Oceanicoccus sp. KOV_DT_Chl: one gene and its partner. Each later gene encodes a partner of the first gene's protein in a complex. Links are inferred from orthologs where the notes say so. Each region holds a gene or a part of one and is shown on either strand. Other genes may lie near its edges.

Evidence for each region.
Region 2: the proteins of UNITIG_RS00560 (region 1) and accD are in contact, whole or in part, in a solved structure (PDB 8UXZ), measured with the Escherichia coli proteins. The link is inferred for Oceanicoccus sp. KOV_DT_Chl from one-to-one orthologs.

What each region holds. Positions count from the first base shown.
Region 1 is NZ_FQLF01000001.1:117,823-123,780, forward strand. Bases 1,219-4,136 are described here. They hold UNITIG_RS00560 (acetyl-CoA carboxylase carboxyltransferase subunit alpha), read left to right. Parts: upstream 1,219-2,161; coding sequence 2,162-3,112; downstream 3,113-4,136. Other genes in these bases: tilS (tRNA lysidine(34) synthetase TilS), read left to right, coding at 3,140-4,136. In the rest of the region: more of tilS, read left to right, coding at 4,137-4,180; tRNA lysidine(34) synthetase TilS, read left to right, coding at 4,180-4,491; UNITIG_RS22995 (hypothetical protein), read left to right, coding at 4,488-4,655; UNITIG_RS23225 (hypothetical protein), read right to left, coding at 4,634-5,958. UniProt on the Escherichia coli protein: Component of the acetyl coenzyme A carboxylase (ACC) complex. First, biotin carboxylase catalyzes the carboxylation of biotin on its carrier protein (BCCP) and then the CO(2) group is transferred by the carboxyltransferase to acetyl-CoA to form malonyl-CoA.
Region 2 is NZ_FQLF01000004.1:302,530-306,934, reverse strand. What follows is about bases 1,521-4,405. They hold accD (acetyl-CoA carboxylase, carboxyltransferase subunit beta), read left to right. Parts: upstream 1,521-2,469; coding sequence 2,470-3,342; downstream 3,343-4,405. Other genes in these bases: folC (bifunctional tetrahydrofolate synthase/dihydrofolate synthase), read left to right, coding at 3,357-4,405; trpA (tryptophan synthase subunit alpha), read left to right, coding at 1,621-2,430; trpB (tryptophan synthase subunit beta), read left to right, coding at 1,521-1,581. In the rest of the region: UNITIG_RS16845 (phosphoribosylanthranilate isomerase), read left to right, coding at 1-336; more of trpB, read left to right, coding at 355-1,520.

The sequences.
Region 1 (5,958 bases):
GGCATTACCCGTAATGTTGGTAAGCATGCGGGGGTGTAGTGATCGCGCCCTCCAAACTCACCGATTTTGCGCCGCTGTATTGCGATGAAAGCGGTAGTGGTTTGGTCACCCAGTTTGATAAAAACGATGTCGAAGAAGCGGGCTTGGTTAAGTTCGATTTTCTCGGCCTGCGCACGCTGACCATCATCGATTGGGCGGTAAAAATGATCAACCGCCCGCGCGCTGATGGCAGTTTGGTCAATCTAGAAATTGAACGCATTCCTTTAGACGATGCGGCGACGTATCAGTTATTAAAGCGCGCAGAAACCACCGCCGTATTCCAGTTGGAGTCGCGCGGCATGAAGGACTTGATCAAGCGATTACAGCCAGACAATCTCGAAGATATGATCGCACTGGTCGCATTATTCCGTCCCGGTCCTTTGGACTCAGGGATGGTGGACGACTTTGTAAATCGTAAGCATGGTCGTGCACAGGTAGCGTACCCTGATGCCCAGTATCAACACGAATGGTTAAAGCCGATATTGGAGCCAACTTACGGCGTTATTGTGTATCAAGAACAGGTTATGCAAATCGCTCAGGAATTGGCGGGCTATAGTCTTGGTGGCGCTGATATGTTGCGTCGGGCAATGGGTAAGAAAAAGCCCGAAGAGATGGCTAAGCAGCGTTCGACGTTTGAAGAAGGCGCGATTTCAAAAGGTGTGGATGGTGAACTGGCGATCAAAATTTTTGATCTGGTAGAAAAGTTCGCCGGTTATGGTTTTAATAAATCGCACTCTGCAGCCTATGCGCTGGTGTCGTATCAAACAGCATGGTTAAAAACGCATTTCCCTGCTGAGTTTATGGCAGCGACCATGAGCTCGGAACTTCAGAATACCGATAAAATTGTTATCTTCATCGAAGAATGTCGAGCGATGAAGTTAGACTATCGCTTGCCCGATGTTAATGAAGGTGAATATATGTTCACTGTTAACAAAGACGGCGCTATTGTTTATGGATTGGGCGCCATTAAAGGTCTGGGTGAAGGTCCGATTGAAAATATTATTGCTGCGCGCAACAGTGGCGGCCCGTTTAACAATCTGTTTGATTTTTGTGAACGCACAGATCCTCGCAAAGTAAATAAGCGTGCTACCGAAGCGCTGATTCGCTCAGGTTCTTTTGATACCCTGGGTGTGGATAGAGCAATTCTTTTAGCAGCGATGCCTGAAGCAGCCAAAGCAGCAGAGCAAAGTGCGGGCAATCGCGATGCCGGGATGATGGATTTATTTGGCGATGTAGTGCCGACCGCGGGTGAGGGCGATGTATATACCGAGTATCGAAACGTCAGGCCGCAAACAGCGAAGGAAAAACTGGGTGGAGAAAAAGAGACCTTAGGTCTTTATGTCACTGGTCACCCAATTGATGAATATGAAAAAGAGTTGCGACAGTTTGTGCGCAATCGCATCGTTGATTTAAAAGCGGATTACAATAGTCAGACCATGGCGGGTTTAGTGGTTGCTTTGCGCACCATGAAAAACAAGCGCGGCGATATGATGGCATTTGTTACCCTGGATGATCGCTCTGCGCGAATTGAAGTCAGTTTGTTTGCTGACGTATTTAACGAGGCCAGAGAAAAAATCAGCAAGGATTCTATTTTAGTAATAGAGGGGCAAGTCACCTTTGATGATTATTCCGGGCAGTTAAAAGTACGTGGCAAGTCAGTCAGAACTTTGCTCGATGCCAGACAGTCCAGCGTGAAGTCACTGGAGTTGAGTTTAAGAACAGCTGACTTTAATGGTAGCAGTGATGCCTTTAGTCAGCAGTTTCGGCAATTGTTGGAGCCCAGTTTGAATGGCAGTTGCCCCATCGTTGTCGATTATCAACGGCCCGGCGCAAAAGGTCGGATAAAGTTGGGGCGGGACTGGCTGGTACAACCCAGTGATGAGTTGATTCAGCGCTTGAAGGATCGTTTTGGTGAGGGTAATGTCCGGCTCAATTTTGGCGACTGAGCAGTGCTGTTGAGTGGCATTTTAATTATTAGCTCCACCGCAAAACAGGCAGTTGCCTGCAGGGCGTTTACAACATGGTAATAGACTCGCCGCACAGAATCGCGTATTGTTGCGCAAATTAAATTTATCCAAGCTGGCTACCAGCAAACTATCGACAGTGGATTATTTTGCCGATTATGAACCCCAATTATCTCGACTTTGAACAACCTATCGCGGAACTGGAAGTTAAAATTGAAGAGCTGCAATTAGTTGGCTCTGACAATGATCTCAATATTAGTGAAGAGATTAACAAGCTGCGTGAAAAAAGCACCAAACTCACCGAAAAAATCTATTCCAACTTAAGCCCGTGGGAAACGGTTAAAGTAGCCCGTCATCCTATGCGCCCCTATACCCTTGATTACATCAACCGGGTGTTTACTGATTTTGAAGAGCTGCATGGCGATCGCGCTTTTGCTGATGATCGCGCTATTGTCGGTGGATTAGCCCGGTTAGATGGCGAAGCGGTGATGGTGATCGGTCAAGAGAAAGGCCGTGGTGTGCAGGAAAAAGTAAAGCGCAATTTTGGTATGCCCAAACCTGAGGGTTACCGTAAAGCCAAGCGCTTGATGGAAATGGCAGAGCGCTTCCAGTTGCCTATTATTACCTTGATTGATACCCCTGGGGCTTATCCGGGCATCGATTCCGAAGAACGTGGTATCAGTGAGGCCATTGCTCAGAATTTAGCAGTAATGTCACGCTTAAAAACACCTATTGTGTGTGTGGTAATCGGTGAGGGGAGTTCAGGCGGTGCATTGGGTATCGGTGTCGGCGACCATTTGGCGATGTTACAGTACTCCACCTATTTTGTGATCTCGCCAGAAGGCTGTGCCAATATTATTTGGAAAACGTCGGAAAAAGCTCCGGATGCCGCTGAGGCGATGGGCTTAACGTCTACCGTTTTGGAAGGTCTGGGTATTGTTGATGCCACCATTCCTGAGCCGCTAGGTGGTGCGCACCGCAATATGGATTTGATGGCAAGCCGCATCAAGAGCCATTTGATTGAAAAACTGGGTGAGTTAAGCCAGCTTTCCGAGCAGGAACTATTGGATAAGCGCTATCAGCGTTTGATGTCCTACGGCAACCAATAAGCCGTGACCTATTAGCGGTGAACTATCATGGCGCTGACCACTGAGACTCTCACCGCTACACTCGTGCCCTATCTCGACGCGCCCCGCTGGCTGGTAGCTTATAGCGGCGGTGTCGATTCCCATGTATTACTCCAGCTTTTAACACATGTGCCCAATCACCCGGTGATTGAAGCGGTGCATATCAATCATCAGCTGCAAGCGGACGCCAATCACTGGGCTGGGCATTGTCAGCAGCAAGCCGACCAGCTCAACATTCCATTACATACTGTAGCTATTGATATCGATTCACAGCCAAAGGGCAGTCTGGAAGAGCAGGCCCGTGACGCTCGCTATCAAGTATTTGAATCATTGCTTCAACCGGGTGATGTATTAATGATGGGTCATCATCTCGATGATCAGGTAGAAACGTTGCTACTGCGGTTATTGCGTGGCAGTGGTGTGCGTGGCGGCTCGGCGATGCCTCAGGGTAGAGTGCTGGGGAATGGGCTTTTATTGCGACCACTATTAACCATCCCAAGGTCGGTTATTGAATCTTACGCTAATGCGCATCAACTGCAGTGGATTGAAGACCCGAGCAATCAGCTGAGTGACTTTGATCGTAACTTTTTACGTTTGCAGCTATTACCCATTATTGCTGAGCGCTGGCCGGAATATCGGCAAACCTTATCCCGTACCGCAGCATTGAATGAAGAGGCGGCATTACTCAATACTGAGTTGGCGCAACTGGATTTAGTAGGTTTGGGTTTAGGCGAGAAGGGTGGGCTCGACTCAGGGGCTGTCGGAGCCGATTCCGTACTGCCTTTAGCCGGGTTGCATGCGCTTAGTGATAGCCGCAAAAAAAACCTGCTGCGCTATTGGTTGCAGGTTGGCGGTTTTGCTTTACCCAGTGCGGCGCAACTGCAGGCGGTCATTACCGATGTGATCAATGCGCAGCCAGATGCCGAGCCAGTCGTAGCGTGGGGGAATGAGGTTCAGGTACGGCGCTTCAATCACTGTCTCTATGCAATGCCGCCGCTGGCTGCGATTGATAAAACACTGGTTGCAGACTGGGATTTAGTGGGGGGCTAGTGCTGAATGGTCAGCAATTGCAGGCTGAGCCGATAGTCGGCAGTGGCCTTGGGGTCGCGCGTTTGCAGCAGAGTGAGTCAGTCAACGTGCGTTTTCGGCAAGGCGGGGAGCGTTGCCAGCCGGTTGGTCGCAGCGGTTCCCAAAGCCTAAAGAAACTGTTTCAGGAGGTTGGTCTGGAACCGTGGTGGCGTGATCGCGTGCCGTTACTTTATAGCGGCGATGAGCTTATTGCTGTTGCAGATTTGTGGATATGTCAGGGCTGGCAGGCGTTGCCTGGCCAGCCCGGGATTAATATCCGTTGGGATAAGTGACGTTATTCACTGACGGTGAAGCTTACCGGCGTCGATATGCTGCTTTTCATGCCGTCACTATCAATGGTCGCGATAGCAAAGTTATAAGTCCCTGCCTCGGTCAAAGTGATGGCGTGGCTGTTGGTGCTGCCGTTATTAATGCTTACAACTTCACCGTCATCTGACGACGAGCCGTCAAGGAAGTAATAATTTCATAACCGCCCAGTTCAGCGATGGTGAGTGGATCACCATTTTCCCGCGTGGTTGGAATTGCCCATGATAATGTTACAGTGACACTAAATGGCTCAGGCGTTGGCTCAGGCGTTGGCTCAGGCGTTGGCTCAGGCGTTGGCTCAGGCGCTGGTTCTGGAGTCGGCTCAGGTGTTGGTTCAGGCGTTGGCTCGGGCGTTGGCTCGGGCGTTGGCTCGGGAGTCGGCTCAGGTGTTGGTTCAGGCGTTGGCACTGGAGTCGGCGTTGGTGTAGGTACCGGAGTCGGCTCAGGCGTAGGCTCTGGAGTCGGAGTCGGAGTCGGCTCAGGCGTTGGTTCTGGAGTCGGAGTCGGTTCTGGTGTTGGCACCGGCGTCGGTGTGGTCTCGACAATGGTAATAACGACTTCGGTTGGCGCCGGTTTTACCAGTGCTTGGGGCGTTACAGTTGGAGCAATTTGTTCAGCTTCTTCGGCAATAACAGTATCCAAATCAGAAATAGGTGTGTCGGTGCCTGGAATCTTCAGCGACGCTGGGCTGGAGCTGAGAATTTGTTGCATCTTCTGTTTATTGACGGATTTCAATTCAGTGATAGGTCGGCCATCGTTTTCCCCATCCAGCGATCCATCCAGCATATCCTCGGCAAAAATAGCCACTAGCATTTCCGGGTCGATCTCGGCGCCGTCAGCGACAGCTTCCTGTTTTACCTTATCGGCCAGTGCTGCGAAAACCTCGATGGTGGTGCGGTAGGCCAGTGATCTTGCTTGATCTGTGTCGGCGGATAAGACCGGTGAGCTGGTAAATAGATCGGTATTCTCATCTAGTAGCCCAAGGCCGAAAGAGCTCTTGGTGCGCTGTGTTGCAGCGGTAATGGCGGTGCTAAAATCATTAATTGAGATGCTGTTTGGCGAAGCGCTGGCACGTAGCGTTTTGATCGCATTATCCACTACCAAGGTGGTGAGTGGCGTAGCAAATACCGCCGTGCCCGCTAATAATTGCTGCGAGCTTATAACCGTGCGTAGGGTGGGTATCACTGGCTGGGAGCCGGTCAGCTCTTCACCCAGTGTGTATTCAAGAATAAACAGCGCATCGGTGATCAGGGCAGTATCAACGTCGAGCATCAGCTGTGCGTCGGTATCGGTGACCCCTTCGGCAACCAATTGGCCTTTAAAATTACTGGCGCTGGTATCAATCTTATAGATAGTAGCAATGGCGTTTGCGAGCGGGCCTTTAACTGCCATGCCTTTAACCGAGGTGTAAACAGTCGGTGATACATCATCGC
Region 2 (4,405 bases), on another replicon or contig:
GCGCTAAGGATGCGCCCAGATATAGTGTTGCTGGATGAAATTGCCAGCTTTTCGTCCGCCCAGGCAATTTTATTAGATGCTTACCAGCCTGGCGTTCCTGGCGGTACCGGTGAACGATTTGACTGGCAGCGGATACCACCACAAATTCGGCCACAAATTGTATTGGCGGGCGGTTTACAACCAGACAATATTGAGCAGGCGGTGAGCAGTGTTAAGCCATTCGCGGTTGACGTGAGTGGTGGCGTTGAAGAGTCTCCGGGAATTAAAAGTTCAGAAAAAATTATGCAATTTATTCAAGGCGTACAATGTGCTGATCGCTTGGCACTCGCCGGTTAATAATGGTGGCAATACAAAATGACAAGCAGTAAAACAAAATCGGCAGTAGATTATGCTGCAGTTCCTGACGCTCAAGGCCACTTTGGTGAGTATGGCGGCCGTTTTGTTTCAGAAACGTTGATGCAGGCTCTGGACGAGCTTGAAACCAGTTATAAAAAATTATCCAAAGACCCGGCCTTTCAAGCAGAATTCGATCAGGATTTGGCTCACTATGTTGGCCGTCCATCACCTTTATATTTTGCTAGACGCTGGACTGAGCAGCTCGGTGGTGCAAAAATTTATTTAAAGCGCGAAGACTTGAATCATACCGGTGCGCATAAAATCAATAACACTATTGGTCAAGCGCTGTTAGCAAAATACTCGGGTAAATCCCGTATCATCGCTGAAACCGGAGCGGGGCAGCATGGCGTAGCGACTGCGACAATTGCTGCCAGATTAGGTATGGAGTGCCAGGTATTCATGGGGGCTGAAGATGTACAGCGACAGTCCCTCAATGTTTACCGTATGAAACTGCTTGGTGCCGAAGTGATACCAGTGACATCCGGTTCCAAAACATTAAAAGACGCTATGAATGAAGCTATGCGCGATTGGGTCACTAACGTTGATGATACTTTTTATATTATTGGTACTGCTGCAGGACCTCATCCCTACCCATTATTAGTGCGCGATTTTCAGTCTGTCATTGGCCGTGAAGCTAGAGCACAGTGTTTGGAATTAACTGGCCAATTACCTGATGCACTTATTGCTTGTGTTGGTGGGGGTTCTAACGCTATCGGTCTATTTCATCCCTTTCTCACAGATGAAAATGTCGCCATGTACGGTGTAGAGGCGGGTGGCGATGGTGTGGATACTGGCCGACATGCTGCGCCTTTATCCGCTGGTGAGCCTGGCGTATTACATGGCAATCGTACTTATCTGATGCACGATGAAAACGGACAGATCATTCATACTCACTCAGTTTCTGCAGGGCTGGACTATCCAGGTGTTGGCCCAGAGCACTCATGGTTAAAAGATATTAAACGTGTAAATTACGTTGCAATTAATGATGACGAAGCTTTAGCCGGTTTTCGCGGCCTAACTAAAATTGAAGGTATTATGCCAGCGTTAGAATCCAGTCATGCAGTGGCTTATGCTAACAAGCTGGCACCCACTATGGATAAAGACCAAATTATTATTATTAATTTATCTGGCCGTGGCGACAAAGACATTCATACCGTGGCAGGCATCGATGGTATTACTATTTAATCTCGTTGCTTTGGCAACTATCAAGATAGGAGATAATTCTTGAGTCGTATTGCTGCTTGTATGCAAGCGTTACAAACGCAGGGCCGCAAGGCATTAATCCCGTATATTGTTGCCGGTGATCCCAACCCGGATTTTACCTTGCCGTTGATGCATCAATTAGTTGCCGATGGCGCTGATATTCTTGAGCTTGGCATTCCATTTTCTGACCCGATGGCCGAAGGCCCGGTCATTCAGTTAGCCCATGAACGGGCGCTGGAATATAACATCAGTCTACGCGATGCGCTGGCCATTGTTGCTCGGTTTCGTGAAACAAACCAGCATACGCCGGTGGTATTAATGGGTTATGCAAACCCGGTAGTAGTGATGGGGTTTGAACAATTTGCTCAGGCCGCAGCTAAAGCAGGCGTAGATGGTTTATTAACGGTTGATATGCCACCGGAAGAGGCAGGCGCTTTAAATACTGCGCTTAAAGCCTCCAATATTGATAGCATATTTTTATTGGCGCCAACGACAACTGCCGCGCGCATTAAGCACATTGCCGAATTAGCCACGGGTTATCTTTACTATGTTTCGCTTAAGGGTGTTACTGGTGCCGGTCATTTGGATGCTGACTCTGTTCGTAATAAATTGACCGAAATTAAAGCCATTACCAACTTACCTGTGATGGTAGGTTTTGGTATTAAAGATGCTGAGTCAGCCTCTACTATTAGCCGTTTGGCTGAAGGCGTAGTAGTAGGCAGTGCACTGGTTCAAAAGGCTGTGGAATTATCACAACAAAATGATAGCAACGCCATCGCTGGCGCTTCAGCGTTGATTGCCGACATGCGTCAGGCAATGGATGCAGTTTAAACTATACTTATTAACACTTAATTTTAACGGGATAACACGATGAGCTGGCTAGATAAAATACTTCCTACCATTGGTCGTACTGGAGAGCAGGATAGAGATCGGCGCACCAGTACCGTACCTGAAGGCTTGTGGAAAAAATGTGTTAAATGTGAGGCGGTTTTGTATCGCCCTGAACTTGAGAAAAATCTCGATGTTTGCCCTAAGTGCGAACATCATATGCGTATTGGTGCCCGTCGCCGCCTTGCTGGTTTTCTCGATGAGGCTGATCAACAAGAAGTACTGGCAAGCATCGAGCCAGTTGATCGCTTGAAATTCAAAGACAAGAAAAAATATAAAGATCGGCTATCTGCTGCGCAAAAATCAACTGGCGAAAAAGATGCGCTTATTGCCGTGCAGGGTAAAGTTAAAGGCGTACCTGTGGTCGTGGTCGCATTTGAATTTAATTTTCTGGGTGGCTCTATGGGTTCTGCTGTCGGTGAAAAATTTACCCAGGCAGCAAATCTGGCGCTCGAACAAAAAATTCCTTTTATCTGTTTTTCTGCTTCCGGTGGCGCCCGTATGCAAGAGGCTTTAATTTCATTAATGCAGATGGCGAAAACCAGCGCAGTTTTGGAGCGCCTTAAGCTTAATGGAGTACCGTATATTTCTGTAATGACCGATCCGATTTACGGTGGTGTGTCGGCAAGCCTGGCTTTGCTTGGTGATATTAATATTGCCGAACCTGATGCCCGCGCTGGTTTTGCCGGCCCGAATATTATTGAACAAACCATTCGCCAAAAACTACCGCCGGGCTTCCAGCGTAGTGAGTTTTTATTAGCTCATGGTGCAATCGATATGATCGTTCATCGGAAAGATATGCGTGATACTTTGGCCAATCTATTATCCATGCTTACACGGCGTGCTGCTGCTTAGGCGTTTCTTTTTACATGCGCTTTAATCTACTGCAGGACTGGCTGAGCTGGCTTGAGTCCTGCCACCCTTCTGAAATTGAACTTGGTCTAACGCGTGTTGGCACTGTTGCCAGCACCATGGGGCTTGATTTATCTGAATGTAAAGTCGTTACGGTTGCTGGCACTAATGGCAAAGGCTCCTGTGTCGCCAGCTTAAACACATTACTGCGCTCTGCGGGTTACCGTGTGGGCTGTTTTACTTCACCGCATTTTTTAGAATATAACGAGCGAATTGTTGTTAATGACAAACGCGCTACAGATCAACAAATTAGTGCAGCATTTGATGCTATAGATCAGGCTAGAGCTGATATCAGTTTAACGTATTTTGAATTTGGTACGCTCGCAGCATTCTATATTTTTCAGCAAAGTGAATTGGATGTAGTCATTCTTGAAGTGGGGCTTGGTGGGCGATTGGATGCGGTCAATATTATTGATGCCGATATTGCTGTTGTCACTAGCATTGATATTGATCATGAAGAGTGGCTGGGTAATGATCGTGAAGTTATTGGACGCGAAAAAGCCGGTATATTTAGAGCAGGGCGTTACGCTATTTCAGCGGGTTATTCGCCACCTCAATCTTTACAGCAAGCCGCTGCTGAGTGCGGTGCCATACTCTTGCAAGCCGGCGATGATTTCACCTTTAATGCGGATAAAGGCTGCTGGTCCGGACAAAACCTGTCATCTCAACCCATACAATTAACTGCATTACCGGCAGTGCAACTGCCAACCGAAAGCGTTTCGGCTGCTATTCAGGCATTGCATTTACTTGATCTACCTATTGCATCGGTGGATTACCAAGTGCTGGCCGCTACCGCCCTGACAGGTCGTTTTCAGCAGCTTCGTATCGCTGGCAAGCACGTCATCATGGATGTTGCCCATAATCCAGCTGCTGCGACCCATCTTGCTCATCAGTTGCTGGTTAACGTTTGCCAAGGTCGAACATTCGCTCTTTTTGCAGTCATGGCTGATAAGGATATTCCCGGCATTATCTGTGCCATTGAGCCACAGATAGATAGCTGGTATTT